One region of the Paenibacillus sp. FSL H8-0261 genome, then DNA from elsewhere that is predicted to be linked to it. Evidence: a T-box and tRNA genes for the amino acid it is inferred to sense, from the RefSeq annotation. Region 1 holds a T-box; the other holds one or more tRNA genes.

Region 1 (10,304 bases):
TATGGATAAAAAAGGATTCGATCTCAAAAAAATAAGATTTTTAATTTTTATACACAAGCAGTCCAATTCTATGATGCCCTTCTTATTTATAATTGCGGGAAAGAGCCTCTTAGTTAATATAGATAATCTTCGAAGGGTTAAATTTGTCATGAAGGAAGGCAAAATTATATTCCGCTAACGGGACACTATAGTTCAACACTGAGAGGGGCTGTCGCTAGACAGCCTTTCGTTACGCTAACGGGCAGTTTAACGTAAACATAATTGTTTTTACTTCTCGTGAAGGATATATCGAAATGATGCCGAAAGATTTTATATAATTCTACCAAAAAAATGGAGGGATTTGTGTGAATGATGAAGTAATCGAAAAGAAAGAAAAGTCCAGAATAATACTGGGAAAACTGATTCAGGTTCGTCTAGTTTCCGACCTGCAGAAATCGCAGTCCTATTACCGTGATTGCCTCGGATGTTCTGTGGATGATTGGGGACATGCGGAACGCGATGAAGTGTCCTTCATACTTCAGCAAGCTGTTTCAAGCGAGGATGTAAAACCAAATGTCGTCTCTGCAAAGCGCCCGAATTATCCTACAGAATGGATAGGTCCTGACTACGGCTGGGATACTTTCCTACACATCGGTTGGGAGGAACTAGACCAATTTGTCGAAGAAGTGCGTGTGAATGGTGGCAATATCGGAATAGAACCGTTTACGGGGGCACACGGCGATTGGGAATTTAAGAATGCCCATATCCTTGATCCTGACGGATACAATATTGTTCTAGGTGCAATGCGAAAGATTAAGTAACGATAGTTTGTCATTAAGCTAACGGGACACGATAGTTGAATAATCCATCACATTGATAAGCAGGTGCTTCAGTATCCTGCTCTTTTTATTAAGCTAACAGGCAGGTTAGTTGAACAGTGTTCTTTAATTTGTGTTCAACAATCGGTACATAATGTGGAATAAGAAAATTTGTCATTATTTTAATGTGTAGTAGACTTAGTAACTACAGTTTCTTCTTCCTATTTAGTTGGAATGAATTTTTTGGTTTTTTAAATGAAGAGGAGAGTCAATATGGAAGTAGTATATTTTGCAGGTGGATGTTTATGGGGAGTGCAAGCTTTTATAAAAACTTTACCTGGAGTTAAGTTTACAGAAGCAGGAAGAGCTAATGGAACAAGTCATACACTTGAGGGTGATTATGATGGGTACGCCGAATCTGTAAAAACAGAATTTGATCCGACAGTTGTAACGATCAGTGAATTAATGGGGTATTTATTTGAAATCATTGATCCATACAGTTTGAATAAACAAGGACAGGACGTTGGCGAGAAATACAGAACAGGAGTATATAGTGAAAAGCCTGAACACTTAAAAGAGGCGAAGGCGTTTCTTAGTGAGAGAAATGATTATGACCTTATAGTTGTTGAAGTATTACCTCTCATAAACTATGTGAGAAGTGCAGAAGAACATCAAGATAGATTAGCTAAATGTCCAAATGATTATTGTCATATTCCAGAAGAAATATTAAGCAGGTATAAGTAAGGGAGAATATTAAACTAACGGGGAACGTTAGTTCTATAACAGCGTCAGTCTAAGACTTTATTTATCAAGTCTTGTTCTGCCGCTGCTTCTTTTAATGAATCAGTCTAAAACTAATTTTTTAAAAACTGAGTAATCTCCAATTCAAAACCCCCGTTAAATCAACAACTCCAGTCTAATACTTTATTTTCACCGAACAAGAAGATTTAAGTGAGATGTTGGGCAGGAAAAACTATCCTGATTATCTAGCCATCGCATTTGGAAATATGGCAGGAGATGTCTCTGAAGGGCGTATTAGTGAACTTATGATGAAGAGGGGTAAGAATAGATAATATCAGAACATTAGTTACAGAGAATTTAAATTTACAAAAAAATAGCCGCTAAACAGTTCCTCACTGTATAACGGCTGTTATATTTTCTCTTATGCAGTCGCTTCAATTGCATTGTCCTGAACATAAGAACTAAGCTCTTGCTGAAGCGCTGTGCTGATGGAAGTCATTGGGAGGCGAAGCGTATCCGAATTGATTAGGCCATTCTGGCTAAGCATCCATTTGATTGGAGCGGGGTTCGATTCCTTGAACAAGAGACGGATGATCGGCAGTAGTTGTTCAAAGTTTTCTTTTGCCAAGTCGAATTGACCCGATTTGAAGGCTTCGTATATACGGATACATTCTGCTGGATAAACGTTCGCAGTAGCAAGCATACCGCCAGCTGCCCCGGAGCTAAGCATTTCATAAAAGAGTGAATCGTCGCCGCCAAGCACAGGTTTGCTACCTGTACGAACTAGCTCAGTAACCATTTTGGTGCTACCTGAGCAGTCTTTTAATCCGACAACATTATTCATTTCTAGGATTGTGCGTGCAGTATCTAGAGTCATAGCAGTACCAGTACGACTTGGAATGTCATAAGCCATGATCGGAATACCTACTTCTGCTGCTTTGCGGAAATGGGCAATGATGCCCTCTTGCGATGGACGACTATAATAAGGGACGACTACTAGTGCGCAATCTGCACCAAGGTTAGCTGCGATCTCTGTGCGTGCTACCGTAGAAGCTGTGTCATTGGTTCCTGTACCGACTACTAAGGGGATAGATGTAGATTGTAAAAGCTCACGAGAAGTGTTTACTAGAAGCTGCATTTCATTTACGGTTACAGTTGGCGATTCACCGGTGGTTCCATTAACGACCAGACCTTGTATGCTGTTGTTAATAATGTTCTTTACATAACGCTGATACGAATCCAGATCGACTTCACCAGCAGCATTGAACGGGGTGACCACGGGGACATAAATTCCATAAATCTGTTGTTCTGTAAGCATAAATTATCGGCCTCCAAAATATTTTAATTCCTCTACATACACTTTACCATGGAATGTTGCATCGTCGTTAGCTATAATAAATGATGTGTATCATCAAAAATTTTGATGTTAGGGTGAGGTTATGGATTTAACCTATTTACGAACATTCCGCGAGGTAGCTAAACGCCAGAGCTTTACACGGGCTGCTGAAGAGCTGGGTTACGCGCAGTCGAGCGTTACGATGCAAATACAGAAAATAGAGAAGGAATACGGAGTGCCATTAATAGAAAGGCATGGTCGACAGCTGCGACTTACCCCGCCTGGAGAAGAGTTGTTGAAGCTATTTGTGGAGATTTTGGATCTGTATGATCGTTCTAAAGAAACCATCGCCCAGCAAATTGGAGGTACGCTAACGATTGGAACGATTGATTCATTAGCTGCTTTCTACTTGCCACCCTACTTACAGCAGTTGAGGACGAAATTTCCGAAACTTGATATCCATCTACAAACGATGCAGGAAGCTAACCTCTTGGCCAAAATAAAAGATGGGGAAGTAGACATCGGTTTGATGCTGGATCGTACCACTACGGATTCTTTACTTGATCGTACGATCATAAGAGATGAACCGCTCGTGTTGATAGCTCCCATTAACCATCCCCTTGCCCAGATGGATACAGTAACGTTACAGGATCTAAATAACTGCGAATTAATTGTTTCTGAAGAGAGCTGTATTTACCGGAGTCTGTTCGAGAATTTGTTAAAAGAGCACGGGATTATATTCCGCATTGGTTTTGAGCTTTCGAATCTAGAAGCGATCAAACGATGTGTTATGAATGGGTTAGGGATTGCATTATTACCTAAAATTGTTGCAGAGGAAGAAATTGAGCGGGGGAACTTGGCTGAGCTGCCATTCGCACATCAAGAAATTCATTTTGATCTGCAGCTTTTGATGCATCCTAAGAAGTGGAAGTCTCAGCCATTGCAATTTCTAACGCAAATGTTACTTGCAAATCATTAGTTTATTCCCATCAGGGTCTTTCACCACAAACCATTGTTGATCTTGAATTTCGGTTACTATCTCTACACCGAGCTCCTTCATATAGTTGAAAGAGGCTTGCAAATCATCGGTTATAAGCATAAGAGCAGGTGTTGTAATTGGAGGAGCCCCTTCAGGCTCTAAACCTCCCCACATGGGCATGGTGTCCAGAATGATCCCAGTGCTTCCTTGCATAGTTAACGGGCATAAATGACCGTTCATAATCGGATGATTTGCTTCATGGAGTCCTAGGACTTGGCAATACCAGCTGCGGGCTTTTTCAATATCGTGTGCGGGGATAAATACACTGCCAATCAAATTCTTAATGGGACTTGTTGCTGAAGAATTTACAATGGACTGCGTTTGTTTATTCATTCGAATTCCTCCTAGGTCTGATAATGATAACCATTTATTTGGAATTTATGCATCTAGTCTATTTAAAACATAGAATCAGCCTACGCGCAAGTGAATCATTAATGATCAATAAAATCTTAAATTTGTATACAAAAGATAGCATTCTTTAAAGAAAGTCGCTGTAAATATTGACATTCAAAATCAGTTTATGTTATATAAAAAGAAGAATTAGCACTCATCTAACAAGAGTGCTAATCACGAAATGTTGGACAAGATGTTATTTTGAAAGGAGATTTACTTATTCATGGCCAAAAAAGAGTTTAAAGCCGAATCGAAAAGATTGCTGGAAATGATGATTAACTCCATTTATACACAACGGGAAATTTTTCTGCGCGAGTTGATTTCCAATGCAAGTGATGCAATTGATAAGATCTATTACAAAGCATTAGCTGATGAAAGCCTGGTCTTCAATAAAGAAGATTATTATATTAAAGTGACTGCCGATAAGGCGAACAGAACTTTGACGATCTCCGATACAGGTATCGGGATGACACAAGAAGAGCTAGAGAATAACTTAGGAACAATCGCGAAGAGCGGATCTCTTGCATTTAAGAAAGAGAACGAAGCCAAAGATGGTCACAATATCATCGGACAGTTCGGTGTTGGCTTCTATGCTGCGTTTATGGTAGCAGATGACGTAATTGTGATCAGTAAGGCGCTTGGTAGCGACGAGGCCTTTAAATGGGAGTCTAAGGGCGCTGATGGCTATACTATCGAGCCTGTCGAGAAGGATTCTGTAGGTACTGAAGTGATTTTGAAGATTAAAGAGAATACCGAAGAAGATCAATACGATGAATATTTGGAAGAGTATCGCCTGAAATCCATCATTAAAAAATATTCTGACTTCATTCGTTTCCCAATTAAAATGGACGTGAAGGAGCAGAAGCCAAAAGAAGGCACAGAGAACGAGTTCGAGGAAGTTGTTCAAGAACAAACCGTGAACAGTATGGTGCCAATCTGGCGGAAGAACAAAAACGAGCTGACTACAGAAGATTACGATAACTTCTATGCAGAGAAACGTTACGGCTTCGATAAGCCGCTTAAACATATTCATATCAGTGCAGATGGTGCTGTAGTGTATAATGCGATCTTGTTTATCCCAGAAAATACACCATTTGATTATTACACAAAGGAATATGAAAAAGGTCTTGAGCTCTATTCCAATGGTGTATTGATCATGAACAAATGTGCGGATCTGCTGCCTGACTATTTTAGCTTTGTAAAAGGTATGGTAGATTCAGAGGATCTTTCGCTGAACATCTCCAGAGAAATGCTCCAGCATGACCGTCAGCTGACTCTGATCGCTAAGAACATTAAGAATAAAGTGAAGAGTCAACTGCAAAGCTTGCTGAAGGATGAAAGAGAGAAATACGAGCAGTTCTATAACGCTTTTGGCAGACAGCTTAAGTTTGGTGTGTATAACGATTATGGAATGCACAAAGATACACTTCAAGATTTGCTGATGTTCTACTCCTCCAAGGAGAAGAAGCTGGTAACACTGGACGAATATGTATCAAGAATGCCAGAAGATCAGAAGTACATCTACTATGCATCCGGAGAGTCGATCGACAGAATCGAAAAGCTCCCACAAACCGAGCTTGTATCGGATAAAGGGTATGAAATTCTCTACTTCACTGATGATATTGATGAATTTGCGATCAAGATGATCATGTCTTATAAAGAAAAAGAATTTAAATCCGTATCCAGTGGTGATCTGGGTATCGAAGCAGACGAAGCGGACAAGCCAACGGAAGCGGAAGAGAACGAAAACAAGGAGCTTTTTGAAGCGATGAAGGACATCTTGTCCGGCAAAGTGAAGAATGTTAAAGCTTCCAAACGTTTGAAGACTCATCCGGTATGCCTCTCTGCTGAAGGTGAACTGACAATCGAGATGGAAAAAATCCTGAAATCGATGCCGAATGGGCAAGAGGTTCAAGCGGATAAGGTACTCGAAATCAACATCCATCACGAAGTCTTCCAGTCTTTGAAAGCAGCAGCTGAGAACGATAAAGAGAAGCTCGGTTTATACACGAACCTGCTGTACAACCAAGCACTGTTGATCGAAGGTCTACAGGTTAGTGATCCTGTTCAATTCACTAATGATATTTGCAAAATCATGAAATAGATATTAGAAAAGCCATCCTATCGTATTACGATTGGGTGGCTTTTTTTGTGCGGAAAAGGTAGTAATCGATTTCAGAGTCATTATTTGTGCAACCGCTGATCGAATAGATTATTTCACCTTGTGTGTTTTTTTTACTCGTCACTTCGGAGCAGGTATCGGTTCTGACTCCTGTGTTGCTTCCACCGAATGCATCATTAGAGGTATCGTAGCTATAACTAATTACATTGCCATCAAACTTCAAATCCTTAAATATGGGATCGCCCTCATCTGTGTAACTTGTAACTCGTATATTGTCTGCTTTTTTGCTGGAGAGATTAGTTATAAATTGCTCAAATTTATCGAGGTTGTACACTTTTTCAAAAGAAACAATATCCCCTCTACTGATGGCTTTTTCGGAAGTATAGGGTTCACTTTTGGGAACAGAATTAACCTTATTATCGGAACAACCCCATACCCCTGCTAGTAAAAGAACAGAGAGTATAAGCAAGTTTACTTTTTTCATTGAAGGACTTCCTCCTTGTAACTTATTTATATAAAAGACGAAAATTAATTGAAAAAGTTACAGTGAGCTTGATGTTTCACATTGACAATAAACAGAAAATTAAGTATCATTTCCAGTAACTTGAATATTTAAAGGCAAAGAAGAGAAAGAGTACCACGGCAATTCTTTCTACAGAGAGCTCCGGTCGCTGAAAAGGAGTAAAGAAAAACCTTGGGAATATGGTCTCAGAGCTGCGCATCGAAACCTTTTGGGTTGTAGGCTGCGCCGGAACCTGCATCCGTTACATTGCTAGGGTATAAACGTTTATTAACGTCGTACCTGAAGAGGTAAATGTCATGAGGCATTTATAAAATTAGGTGGTAACACGTGAGTAGAACTCTCGTCCTTTGTGGATGGGAGTTTTTTTGTTGTCTAAAAAAAGGAGGAGAAGGTTAATGAGTAATGTGTTTATTGGTGGTGCTTGGCCGTATGCGAATGGATCTTTACATCTTGGAAGATTATCAAGTGTGTTGCCTGGGGATGTGCTGGCACGCTATTTTCGCAGCAAGGGGGATAACGTTTTATATGTGTCAGGCAGCGATTGTCATGGCACACCTGTAGCGGTTCAGGCTGCTAATGAAGGGATCACACCCGAAGCTTTTGCCAGTCGATACCACGAAGAGTTTCTGCAGTGTTTTGAACAGCTGGGATTTAGTTATGATCTTTATACTCGAACGGATCAACAGCAGCATCATAAGGTTGTGCAAGAGTTGTTTGCGAAGCTACTAGAGAATGGTCATTTATATAAAAAAACCATTGCGCAATGTTACTGTGAGGTGGATCAGCGCTTTTTGCCAGACAGATACGTGGAAGGGACTTGTCCAGTATGTGGCCAGCGGGCGCGTGGAGATCAATGCGATTATTGTTCTACGATTCTAGACCCTGCCGATTTATTGGACAGAGTCTGTAAATTATGTGGGAATACACCGTCAGAACGACCGACAGAACATTTTTATCTTAGCTTATCTAAATTTCAATCTGAATTAACGGAATATGTAGAGGAAGCACAATTTTGGAGAGAAAACGCTATAAAACTGACCAAACGTTATTTAAAAGAAGAACTGCAGGACCGCGCGGTAACAAGAGACTTATCTTGGGGTGTAGATGTTCCAATAGCTGGATTTGAAGACAAGAAGATTTATGTTTGGATTGAGGCGGTAAGTGGTTATTTATCAGCCAGTAAGCAGTGGGCTGCACAGTCTGGGCGGAGCTGGGAGGATTTTTGGTCAGAGGAACAAGAGGACATCACCGCTTATTATGTCCATGGTAAAGATAATATTCCTTTTCACACCCTGATATGGCCAGCCGTCTTATTAGGAGCAAGAGAACTACATTTACCGGATCGGATTATATCCAGCGAATATTTAACCCTTGAAGGGCAGAAGTTCTCCACTAGCCGTAATTGGGCAGTCTGGGTACCTGATATTCTAGAGCGGTATCATCCTGACTCTATTCGTTATTTCTTAATTGCCAACGGGCCTGAGAAGCGGGATACGGATTTTTCCTGGAGAGAGTTTATTTATAGTCATAATGGTGAGCTGCTTGGAGCATTTGGTAACTTTGTGAATCGCTCATTGGCTTTTGTAGAGAAGTTTTATGAAGGGATCGTGCCAAGTGGAAAGTTAGATAAGGGGTGGAGCGACAACATTGACCTCTTGTATCTGGAGTCAGGACGCCTAATTGAAGCGGGAGATTTGAAGGATGCGCTCGAGTATATTTTCTTTTATGTACGTAAGGCAAATCAGTATTTTGATCGGCAAAAACCTTGGATTCAGGTAAAAGAAGATCAGGAGTCCTGTGGTTCTACAATATATACATGCGTGCAGATTATAGCTAATTTGGCGAATTTGCTGCATCCGTTTCTACCGTTTTCTTGTGAGAAGATCAGGGGATTCCTATCGCTTGAACTACCGAATTGGAAGCCCCGCTCGGTTCCCCCTTATCAACAGGTAACTGATTTGCAATTGTTGTTTGAACGAATTGATATAAGTCAAATTAAAGAAGAAGAGCAAAGATTAGAACAACAAAAAGTCAATAAATAGGAATGGTTAAGACAAGCTCCGGGCAGGATCCTTAACCCTATCACGAACTCCAAAAAGAGGAGGTTTCCGAATGGATATCGAATGGATTAATGAGCATTACAAGGAAGCAAATAAAATATTGGACTCTACCCGAGAAGTCTATGAATGGGCTGATTCTCTCTATCCTGACTTCTCAGGTGGACTAAGAGTTAACGTTGGGTACACGCAAGAGATTTAATAGATTTATTATTTTCTACAGAGGTTACTAAAGAATGAACATTTATATTAAAACATCCCTGCTGATTAACCAATAAATTACATCACAGCATAGCAAAAAGGACGCCTTTTTTTGTGGAATCATTTGTACCATCAAATGACTCTGTAACAGAAAGAGGCGACCTCATGTGAAAGTCTAAAATGCTTCCAAATCTTATTCAATCCGTACTTCTCGAGGAAGACTTTGTGATTCGTCTAACTGATAATATGATTATTCTCTTACTTACTTGTTCTCCATCCAAGGATACCCGCGTTCATACTCTTACAAGCCTCTAATGCTACTTCTGACGTATTAAGCTCATCCCCCCAAGCGATGTAGTAACGGAATTCATAGAATCCACCTAGTGTCGCCTTAAAGTTCGTTTCCCAATAATTATTCATGGGCCATGAATAGAGATGGGTTGGATCATGCGCGAGTCCAGGGTGTCCGCTCAATAGTCGATCCTCATAGTCTAAGGAGCCGAGTTGGATGAGCGGTGTATCTGGCATCGCAATGGCAACACCACGTGTGTCACGGACAAAAGCTACACCTTCATCGACACAATAGAAATCTGCTAAGGATCCAGGCAATTGATCAATTCGTGGACGTAAGGCTGCGCCTGTCTTTTCTATCCACAGCGCATCTTGCCCAGCAGCGGGAGCACTCCCAAACGGAAGTGAAATGTACACATTTTCTGGATCCCATACACTTTCCTTATGCATGCGTACGGCTACATCAGCACGTGCGCGATCACCGTATACGGTGACGAGTAAGGAGTAGTGACTGCAACCATTCACGCGATATGTCAATTGAACTTTTCCATAAAGGGCACCCTTTTCAATGATATTGACATCAACTAATGCTCCGACAGAGGTTATCGCATCAGCGCCTCTACGATTTCGTCCCATCTTACGACGTACATCATACATGCCAAATTCATTAGGTGCTTGTGTTACGTTGTAGACAGGGGAGAATGCATTGTGTTTCCGATCAGACCGTAGTAAATCTTGTTGACTGCTTTTGTCGAACCACTTCGTAATCCCTGCCCCAAGTTCCCATTCGATCCGAACGAAAGG
Region 2 (10,304 bases), 3.3 Mb from region 1:
GTATTCGGTCTGTTTATGCCTCTGCAATCGTTTTTTATTGCACAGAGCTATATTTTTGAGCAACTGAATTTGAAGGATTCTTATTGGGCACTGATTATACCTTATATTGGAACTGGGCTGCCACTTGCGGTCATCCTGCTTAAAGCCTATTTAGACTCCGTTCCCAGAGAGCTTATGGAGGCTGCACGCATGGATGGCTGTGGTGACTGGTTGCTCTACCGAAAGATCATTTTCCCTCTGTTGATCCCTAGCATGGCTACGGTTGGCATTTTCTCGGCGTTAAATTCCTGGAATGAACTATTGCTTGCCATGCTGTACATCCAGAATGATGCCTTAAAAACCATCCCAGTCGGACTCTTGGCGTTCTCCAGCAGGTATATGACCGATTACAAGCTACTGTTCTCCGCACTCGCTATCATTACACTGCCGATGATTATTGTGTATATCTTCTTTCACCGCTATATCGTTGCGGGTCTGACCGAAGGTGCACTTAAATAGTCTCCTATCACAACATAAATAATATAATTAAGCAGCGGTAGTCTTCCCAATGATCATTCAGAGGGTAGCTGCCGCTGTTTTTGGTAACTATAAAATAATATTTGACCTTTACGCTACGTAAAGGTGTACAGTGAATTTGTGGGAGGTGATACTACGGAATACACAGTGCAGAAGCTTGCGGAGTTAGCTGGTGTTAGTACACGGACCTTGCGATATTACGATGAGTTTGGCATTCTTAAGCCGGCTAGAATCAACTCTTCCGGGTATCGTATTTACGGTCAGCGTGAAGTAGATTTGCTGCAGCAAATTCTATTTTATCGAGAGCTTGGTTTAAGTCTAGAGAACATCAGAGAGATTGTTACACAACCGTCCTTTGACGGAACGAGAGCACTACGAAAGCATCATGATAAGCTACTGGAAAAGAGACAACAGCTAGATCTATTAATTGCTAACGTCGAACAGACGCTGGCTCATAAGGAAGGACAAATTATAATGAGTGATAAAGAGAAATTCGAGGGCTTTAAGCAAAAGCTGATTGAGGATAACGAGAAGAAATATGGTCAGGAGATTCGGGAAAAATACGGAGACAGCACGGTAGATCAGTCCAACAAGAAGCTGAAGGGTATGACTGAAGAACAGTATGCGGCTATACAGCAGATCGAGTCGGAAATGTTCGAGTTCCTGTTGCAGGCGATGGAAGCTGGAGATCCTGCTAGCGTATTGGCACAAAAGAGTGCTGACTTGCATCGCCAATGGCTCTCCTTCTACTGGAATTCTTATACCAAAGAAGCACATGCGGGTGTAGCTCAAATGTACGTGGATGATGAGCGTTTCACAGCTTACTATGACAAGCACCGTCCTGGACTTGCAGCGTTCTTAAGAGATGCAGTGCATGTGTATACAGGAGCAAAATAATGAGATAAAAATAGAGCAGTGCCGGAATTCCGGTCCCTGCTCTATTTTTTCGAATCTCTGCTGATACCTCTTACAAGCTACGATGCAGCAGCGATAAAACATTCCGAAGATCAGCTACAGCGACCTGGCCTGGTGCAGACGGCTTATGCGCGGCCCCAAACGTTAATGCTGAACCGAAGATTTCACCCGACAGACGGCTGACTACTCCTGCTCCTGCCATGGACATCGTAATAATCGGGCGATCTGCATGTTTAGTTTTCATAATATGAGTGGCTTCTAGCAAGGTCAGAACGTCACCTGCATCTTGAGGCATAACTGCAATCTTAGGCAAGTCCCCACCAAGCTCCTGCATCTTACATAGACGCGAGATTAGCTCCTCTTTGGGAGGTGTTTTATGAAAATCATGATTCGATATGATAACAGCTACGTTATGAGCGTGAGCAGCCTCAACTAATCCTCGTACATCCTGTTCCTCATTAAACAATTCAACATCAATAATATCTACTAGCCCACTCTCAGCAGCAGCAACATTAAGAGCTATGTAATATTCTATACTGACCTGCTTCTCTCCACCTTCCTTCGCACTACGGAACGTAAAGATCAGCGGAAGATCCGGAATGATCGCGTGAATATCACTTAACGCTGACTTCACTGCTTCTAAATCCTCCACTTTTTCAAAAAAATCCGTACGCCACTCCACCAAATCAGGATTTAGCTCTTTTAAGGCTTCAGCTTCCTGCTTCAGTTCAGTAAGGGTAGCACCAATTAACGGGACGCATATTTTAGGTATTCCTTCACCGATCACTACATTTTTAACGATTAATGTTCTGCTCATGATTTTAGCTCCTTATCATCCGATACATGCTTTATAAAATTTTCAACCTCAGGCAAATACGGCAGTGACGGTATTGCACCTGCTTTCCCAACAGCCAAAGCACCGACAGCATTCGCGAAGCGTAACGCTTCCTCCAATGACTTACCTGAGACTAACTGCTGTGCGAGTGCACCATTAAAGGAATCTCCCGCAGCAACTGTATCTATTGCCTTTACCGGGAACCCAGGAACTAACTTGGTCCCCTCAGCATTAACTAACAATGTGCCTTTAGCACCTAAAGTTACAATAACGTTCTTAACACCCTTTTGTAGCAAAATACGGGCAGCCTGCTCAGCCGTCTCTATACTATCGACAGTCATCCCAGCTAGAATTCCTGCTTCCGTCTCATTTGGCGTCAAATAGGTTACTTGACTTAACATCTCATCCTTAAGCCTTCTGGCTGGTGCAGGATTTAAAATGATTGGAATCCCATAACCATGGGCAATAGCAACAGCCTGTTCGGTCATTGCTAAATCCATTTCAAGCTGTAGCACGATTAACTTAGCTTGTTGAATTACAGGCGCCAACATCTGAATATCTTCCGCAGAAAGCTCCATATTCGCCCCAGAAACAACTATAATACGATTCTCTCCATCTTCTTCAATAACGATTGAAGCTACACCTGTTGCCTCCGTTTCACTCACTGAGATATGTTCTATATGAATACCTTCTTGCTTAATAATCTCCAGCATTTCGCTTCCAAAGGTATCTTTTCCGACGCTGCCGATCATACTAACCTCAGCACCCAGACGTGCTGCGGCAACGGCTTGATTCGCTCCTTTTCCACCGGGAGATAGAGCAAATGCTTGTCCCATAAGCGTTTCTCCTGCATTCGGTGCCCGGTTCGTACGTACTACCATATCCATATTTAAGCTTCCAATCACAACTATACCCAACTTAAACACCACCAATAATTATTTCTTCAATCTCTTTATCTTAGGGTCTTCCCTTCACTTTATCAATCACTTCCGTTGATTTTGCCCCTAATTGGCTATTTTCACCAAATTGACGTTATGCTTTTGTAGATAAAGTGTGCTAGAATGATGGTGCAATCGCTTCCACAACGATTGTTGACTGTTTTTTGAGCAAACGTTTGCATCGTAGATAATGCCAGCAGCTTTACTGCAATTCAATCTAATCCGCGATTAGGAGGCTTATCAAGTGAACGAACAAAAATTACCATCAGTAGCTTATTTCAGTATGGAGTACGGGTTACATTCTGATTTTAAAATGTATGCCGGAGGGCTTGGAATTCTCGCCGGAGACTACATTAAGGGAGCTAAAGACATCAATGCTCCTATCATCCCTATCGGGCTGAAGTGGAAACAAGGTTATACGGATCAAAAAATTGATGCGAACGGTAATCCATACGACTCCTATCACAATTATGTTTATGATTTTCTTGAAGATACAGGGGTGAAGGTAACCGTAAAAGTCAGAAAGACCGATGTGGTGTGCAAAGTATGGAAGACTGATTATTTTGGCAACAGCATGTTGTATTTACTGGATACGGATATCCCCGAGAATAATGATGCATGGATTACTGGACAATTGTACGGCTGGTTCGGTGAGGAACGGATCGCTCAAGAGATCGTACTCGGGATCGGCGGAGTAAAAGCTATGCGTGCTCTGGGCATTCCGATTGATGTCTATCATTTCAATGAAGGCCATGCAGCCTTAGCAGCCATCGAGCTCATTCGTGAAAAGATGTCCGGAGGCAGCACCTTTGAGGAAGCTTGGAAAGCTACTCGGGAAGAGGTTGTCTTCACTACACATACGCCGATAAAAGAAGGCAACGAAACCCATCCACTCGACCGCCTAGAGTATATGAGTGCATTCAATGGCTTAACCCGCGACCAGATGGAGCGTATCGGTGGCGAGCCGTTCAACATGACGGTTGCCGGTCTGCGACTCTCCCGTATTTCTAATGCAGTGGCTCAGCTTCATGCGGATACAGCCAATAAGATGTGGAAAGAGGTTGCCGGAAGATCGGACATCATTGGCATTACTAATGCCATTCATACCCCTACCTGGGTAGATGAAAGAATGACACAAGCCTATGAACAAAATGGAGATTTATGGGCAGTGCATAAGGAAATTAAGGGTGAACTGATTGATTTCATCAAAGAACGGTCCGGCATTAGTCTAAATGCTGACAATCTACTCATTGGCTTCTCACGCAGAGCTGCTCCTTATAAACGCAGTGACCTGATCTTCTCGCAGCCGGAAATTATTGAGCCTTATCTGGAGTCCGGCAAAATACAAATCGTCTTCTCTGGCAAAGCCCATCCACTCGATGATAACGGCAAAAAAATCGTCAGCAATTTAGTGGCGATGATGAAAAAATATCCGAAGAGTGTTGTCTTCTTGGAGAATTACGATATGACTATCGGCGCACAGCTGACACGCGGTTCTGATATTTGGCTCAACAATCCGCGTAGACCACTGGAAGCAAGTGGTACCTCCGGGATGAAGGCAGCCATGAACGGCGTATTGAACTGCTCTATTCTAGATGGCTGGTGGCCGGAAGCCTGTATAGATGGCGAGAATGGCTGGCAGATCGGAGACGGCTTCGAGACTACTGACTTCGAGGTTCTGGATAAGCATGATAGTGATGCGCTATACGATACCCTATTGAATCGAGTACTCCCAACCTATTATGAGAATCGTGAACAGTGGGTACAAATGATGAAGAAGAGTATCGAAACCACTCGCACCGAATTTGCCACCAAAAGAATGCTGGATGAATACTATAACAGAATGTACATTAAAAACTAAGTACAGAAAACGGATATTCCTATATCAAAATAGAACAGCGCACCCTCCAGTGATGGTAGAGGTGCGCTGTTTCTTTTTTAACTCTGCTTAGTAATTAATCACTCTATCTATCATATATATTGAATGGGACGACGATTACCACATACTGTAATGTGTCAATTATTCAAAAAGTGTTGCATTTTCCCCAAAAAACATTAATATAGAACTTATACTAAATCTAAAATCAAATCTTACGAGGTGATTCTATTAATGAGCTCCAATAATAATAATCTTACGACCAGCTGGGGTGCTCCAGTAGGCGACAATCAAAATTCAATGACAGCCGGTGATCGTGGTCCTACTTTGCTGCAAGATGTCCATCTGCTTGAAAAATTAGCCCACTTTAACAGAGAACGTGTTCCTGAACGTGTCGTTCATGCTAAGGGTGCTGGCGCTCATGGGTTTTTTGAGGTCACTCAGGAATTAACTCAATATACAAAAGCTAATTTTTTATCTGAGGTAGGCAAGCGTACCCCACTGTTCATCCGTTTCTCAACGGTAGCTGGGGAGCTAGGTTCTGCTGATACTGTAAGAGACCCACGTGGTTTTGCTGTGAAGTTCTATACCGAAGAAGGAAACTATGATCTCGTAGGTAACAATACACCTGTATTCTTCGTTCGTGATGCAATCAAGTTCCCCGACTTTATTCATACACAGAAGCGTGATCCACAGACACACTTAAAGAACCCTAATGCAGTTTGGGACTTCTGGTCTTTATCGCCGGAATCTCTACATCAGGTTACGATTTTGATGTCAGATCGCGGAATCCCAGCTACGTTGAGACATATGCACGGGTTCGGAAGCCACACCTTCAAATGGGTAAATGCCGAAGGCAATGCCGTCTGGGTGAAATATCATTTCAAAACAGAACAAGGCATTAAGAACCTTGCTCCAGATCTTGCCGCCAAAATAGCTGGGGAGAACCCAGATTATCATACAGAAGACTTGTTCAATGCTATTGATAAAGGAGATTTCCCAGCTTGGAAGCTCTACGTGCAGATTATGCCGATCGAAGATGCGAACACTTACCGCTTTGATCCATTCGATGTAACCAAAGTATGGTCGCAAAAAGATTATCCATTAATTGAGGTTGGCCGCATGGTACTGGATCGCAATCCAGAGAACTATTTCGCGGAAGTAGAGCAAGTTACGTTCTCTCCTGGCTCGTTCGTCCCTGGTATTGAAGTTTCTCCTGATAAATTGCTACAGGGTCGACTGTTTGCTTACGGCGATGCTCACCGTCACCGTGTAGGTCCCAACCATAACAGCCTGCCTATCAACCGACCAAAAGTAGAAGTGAAGAACTATCAACGTGACGGTGGCATGGCACTCGGTAACAATGGCGGATCTGGTGCCTATTACGAACCTAACAGCTTAGGCGGACCTAAAGAAGCACCACAGTACAAAACATCACCTTTCGAAGTATCTGGAAATGCCGACAGTGTCTCCTATAATAGTGATGACCATTATACACAACCTGGTGACTTGTATCGCCTGATGAGTGAAGAAGAACGTACCCGTCTTGTTCAAAATATCGTAGGCGCTATGACACCAGTTGAAAGTAACGATATTAAACTTCGTCAAATTGTTCATTTCTATAAAGCTGATCCGGAATTGGGACAGCGTGTTGCATCCAGCTTAGGATTATCCGTTCCAGACGGAATATAAGACTGTAATTGCACTTATACAAACAAAGAGGACCTTTACCCGTAAATGGGAAAGGTCCTCTTTTTTCATAAGAAAAGCTAAAACATATAATATATAAGAACGATCACGATGCATAGCGTGGAGACAACAGATAAGCACGAAAAAAAAGTATTCCAGTTATTGCCCTTCATTTGTCTTATACACGACCAGTATACTGCTTCTTTGATGCTCTGCCCCATCACGTGAAGATTTAACTACCGAACCGTAACAGATATTCACAACCTGTTCCTCACGCAGCCCTGCCAAGAACTCATTAGCCTTATTCTCAGCATACGAATTATCAGCATCTACAAACTCTTTTACTTGAATCATCCTGATCTCTCCTTTAATAAATTATAGTTACTTTTTATGTCTAGATTCTATAGGTGAACTCAACGAAATGTACATAGCGTATCACTCCCCTGGTAACATTTAATGTAAAATTATCTTCGAAATATAGTATAGGCACTCCGCAGTTTTCTACGAAATGCCTATAACATCAGCCTATCATAGCACCCAACTATACAATAGTCAAACGTTTTAAATACAATATTTAGTAAGAATTTATTGCCTTTGCAAAATGGATTGGATTTACATATAGAAGCTGTTATACTGATCAGAAGGTTCCCTCTAGGGGACCTCTATTTGTATAGGAGGGATTTTAATATGGCAACGCGTCATAACAAATTTGCAAAGAATGTGCTACTTAGAGGGGGTGAAATCTACTATGAACCATAGTCTAATTTATGAAGGCTCAAGGACACAACTGGTCCAGCAGCTTATTTATTTTGATGAGGAAAAAATCGCATTTCTAAATCAGTATTTCCCGGAACGAAGCAAACAAAGAAGTAATGCTGAAACGCTGTTGTCCCGTTATTGCTCCGAGCTGGAACAATTACTTTCCCGTTTCAATGGTGAAGAATTGAATTCACTCGTATTGATTGGAAGTCAGCTTCAGCTACGCTACTTAGACGACAATACTACAGATACCTACACCATCGTATTTCCAAACCAGGCAGAACCCAATGATAACAAGATTTCAATGTTCTCGCCTATTGGCATGCAGCTGCTGTTAGCTCAGATCGGCAGTACATGTCAGCTAGCTATTCCTTCAGGTGAGTTATCAGTAAAAATCGAAAGTATTAAGTTTGTGAATTGTGGTGAGGTGGCCGTTCTTATTTAAGCCCACTCGCACATATCACCAACATTAACAGCGTCCCTTTCCAATCTTATGGAAGAGGACGCTGTTCATCTATTCAGCCTGCTAAGCACTTCTTCATACTTTTATTTGAGCCTCAATCCTTCAGCCAGTTTACTGACTGATTTTTCGATACGAGATGCTCTGGTTTTAGGTCTTTTCGCCGCTTCGATCCAAGATACATATTCCTTCTGATAAGAATAAGCCAGACCGTTATAATAAGCTTCTGCCTGCTCATGGATACTCAACGCATCAAGGAAATCCTCTGGGGCTTCTACCTCCCGTAATTGATGATCTTTTTCCATCGTCACATGCACAATATCACCAGGTTGAGCTTTGGCTAGATCCCGTAGTTCCTTCTTTACCACCATAAAATGCTTTCCGTTTCCATGGGGCATAAGCGTTCCTCTATAGGGGATTCCATTTACACTTCCTTTTACCTGTATTCTGGACTTTGTTTCAAATATTTGTTCGGCATCAAAAGGGACGTTAAGATAAGTCCAGCTCCCACTTGCATCAGGTCGCACTAATTTAGCTTCAAATTCAAACATTGCTACCTCCTCAACTAAAAGCTCTAAGTTCTATTGTATCCATATGAATGTAACTATACAAAAAAAACACCTGCCTATAATAGACAGATGTTTCTTAATTATAAGCGGGTGATGGGAATCGAACCCACGCTATCAGCTTGGAAGGCTGAAGTTCTACCATTGAACTACACCCGCAAAGGTATAAAATCGGGATGACACGATTTGAACATGCGACCCCCTGGTCCCAAACCAGGTGCTCTACCAAGCTGAGCTACATCCCGTCAAAACATGTAATTACTTAGTAATAAAAATGGCGCGCCCTGAGAGATTCGAACTCCCGGCCTTTTGATTCGTAGTCAAACGCTCTATCCAGCTGAGCTAAGGGCGCAAAAATTATGGAGCGGAAGACGGGAATCGAACCCGCGACCCTCGCCTTGGCAAGGCGATGCTCTACCGCTGAGCCACTTCCGCAAAATATGGTGCGCGTGAAGGGACTTGAACCCCCACGTCGTGAAACGCCAGATCCTAAGTCTGGTGCGTCTGCCATTCCGCCACACGCGCACACTTTAAAAATAATGGTGAGCCATGAAGGACTCGAACCTTCGACACCCTGATTAAAAGTCAGGTGCTCTACCAACTGAGCTAATGGCTCTCATAAATGGCTGGGGATATAGGATTTGAACCTATGCATGACGGAGTCAAAGTCCGTTGCCTTACCGCTTGGCTAATCCCCAACAATAATTAACTAAATGGCGGAACCGACGAGATTCGAACTCGCGATCTCCTGCGTGACAGGCAGGCATGTTAGGCCAACTACACCACGGTTCCATAGACATAATGCATAAGAGTAAATTGGTTGCGGGGGCAGGATTTGAACCTGCGGCCTTCGGGTTATGAGCCCGACGAGCTACCGGGCTGCTCCACCCCGCGTCATTTAATAATTATATACTATTCATTTACACTACGCCAGCTAGTCCCAAAACATCATGCTTAAGGAAAATTTGGTTGCGGGGGCAGGATTTGAACCTGCGGCCTTCGGGTTATGAGCCCGACGAGCTACCGGGCTGCTCCACCCCGCGTCGTTCTTAAATGAATATGGTGGAGGCTGAGGGGATCGAACCCCCGACCCTCTGCTTGTAAGGCAGATGCTCTCCCAGCTGAGCTAAGCCTCCATGTTATGACCCGTATGGGATTCGAACCCATGTTACCTCCGTGAAAGGGAGGTGTCTTAACCCCTTGACCAACGGGCCATGCTAATAAACTTTATGGCGGAGAGAGAGGGATTCGAACCCTCGAGACGCTTGTGGCGCCTACACGATTTCCAATCGTGCTCCTTCGGCCAAACTCGGACACCTCTCCATAAATGGCTCCCCGAACAGGACTCGAACCTGTGACAACTCGATTAACAGTCGAGTGCTCTACCAACTGAGCTATCAGGGAATATGGTGGGCCTTAGTGGACTCGAACCACCGACCTCACCCTTATCAGGGGTGCGCTCTAACCAGCTGAGCTAAAGGCCCTTTTTAAGACACATCAATATTAAGGGCAAAAAAAATACCACGGGTAATGTGGTTGTCCGCTTGGCGACGTCCTACTCTCCCAGGACCCTTCGGTCCAAGTACCATCGGCGCTGGAGGGCTTAACGGTCGTGTTCGGGATGGGTACGTGTGGAACCCCTCCGCTATCGCCACCAAACGGGCATTTACATCGTAAATGCTCAGGCTTGATGCCTGAAAACTGAATCCGAATTGAATTTGCGTCTTAAGTATAGGATAAGCCCTCGACC

What was found. The T-box of region 1 lies ahead of metG (methionine--tRNA ligase). A T-box ahead of a tRNA ligase gene usually reads a tRNA of that ligase, here a tRNA-Met.
Region 2: it has a tRNA-Met gene. The T-box ahead of metG (methionine--tRNA ligase) is inferred to sense a tRNA for this amino acid. The anticodon was not compared.

Annotation. Positions count from the first base shown of each region.
Region 1 covers NZ_CP150297.1:4,225,315-4,235,618, reverse strand. The annotation lists gene MHI27_RS18760 (VOC family protein) at 345-800, shown strand; gene MHI27_RS18755 (peptide-methionine (S)-S-oxide reductase) at 1,071-1,541, shown strand; gene dapA (4-hydroxy-tetrahydrodipicolinate synthase) at 1,960-2,856, opposite strand; gene MHI27_RS18745 (LysR family transcriptional regulator) at 2,978-3,853, shown strand; gene MHI27_RS18740 (VOC family protein) at 3,836-4,246, opposite strand; gene htpG (molecular chaperone HtpG) at 4,530-6,410, shown strand; gene MHI27_RS18730 (DUF4362 domain-containing protein) at 6,436-6,912, opposite strand; T-box leader at 7,041-7,302, shown strand; gene metG (methionine--tRNA ligase) at 7,347-8,993, shown strand; gene MHI27_RS18720 (hypothetical protein) at 9,064-9,210, shown strand; gene MHI27_RS18715 (glycoside hydrolase) at 9,468-10,304, opposite strand, start outside.
Region 2 covers NZ_CP150297.1:969,666-979,969, reverse strand. The annotation lists gene MHI27_RS04315 (carbohydrate ABC transporter permease) at 1-498, shown strand, start outside; gene MHI27_RS04310 (MerR family transcriptional regulator) at 637-1,413, shown strand; gene aroD (type I 3-dehydroquinate dehydratase) at 1,484-2,248, opposite strand; gene rbsK (ribokinase) at 2,245-3,171, opposite strand; gene glgP (alpha-glucan family phosphorylase) at 3,449-5,065, shown strand; gene katA (catalase KatA) at 5,315-6,772, shown strand; gene MHI27_RS04285 (sporulation protein Cse60) at 6,929-7,123, opposite strand; gene MHI27_RS04280 (GreA/GreB family elongation factor) at 7,518-7,973, shown strand; gene MHI27_RS04275 (YdeI/OmpD-associated family protein) at 8,075-8,539, opposite strand; tRNA gene MHI27_RS04270 (tRNA-Gly) at 8,643-8,713, opposite strand; tRNA gene MHI27_RS04265 (tRNA-Pro) at 8,726-8,799, opposite strand; tRNA gene MHI27_RS04260 (tRNA-Arg) at 8,830-8,906, opposite strand; tRNA gene MHI27_RS04255 (tRNA-Gly) at 8,915-8,989, opposite strand; tRNA gene MHI27_RS04250 (tRNA-Leu) at 8,996-9,079, opposite strand; tRNA gene MHI27_RS04245 (tRNA-Lys) at 9,095-9,170, opposite strand; tRNA gene MHI27_RS04240 (tRNA-Gln) at 9,178-9,252, opposite strand; tRNA gene MHI27_RS04235 (tRNA-Asp) at 9,269-9,346, opposite strand; tRNA gene MHI27_RS04230 (tRNA-Met) at 9,372-9,448, opposite strand; tRNA gene MHI27_RS04225 (tRNA-Met) at 9,521-9,597, opposite strand; tRNA gene MHI27_RS04220 (tRNA-Val) at 9,615-9,690, opposite strand; tRNA gene MHI27_RS04215 (tRNA-Glu) at 9,697-9,768, opposite strand; tRNA gene MHI27_RS04210 (tRNA-Ser) at 9,785-9,877, opposite strand; tRNA gene MHI27_RS04205 (tRNA-Asn) at 9,883-9,958, opposite strand; tRNA gene MHI27_RS04200 (tRNA-Ile) at 9,962-10,038, opposite strand; rRNA gene rrf (5S ribosomal RNA) at 10,097-10,213, opposite strand; rRNA gene MHI27_RS04190 (23S ribosomal RNA) at 10,287-10,304, opposite strand, start outside.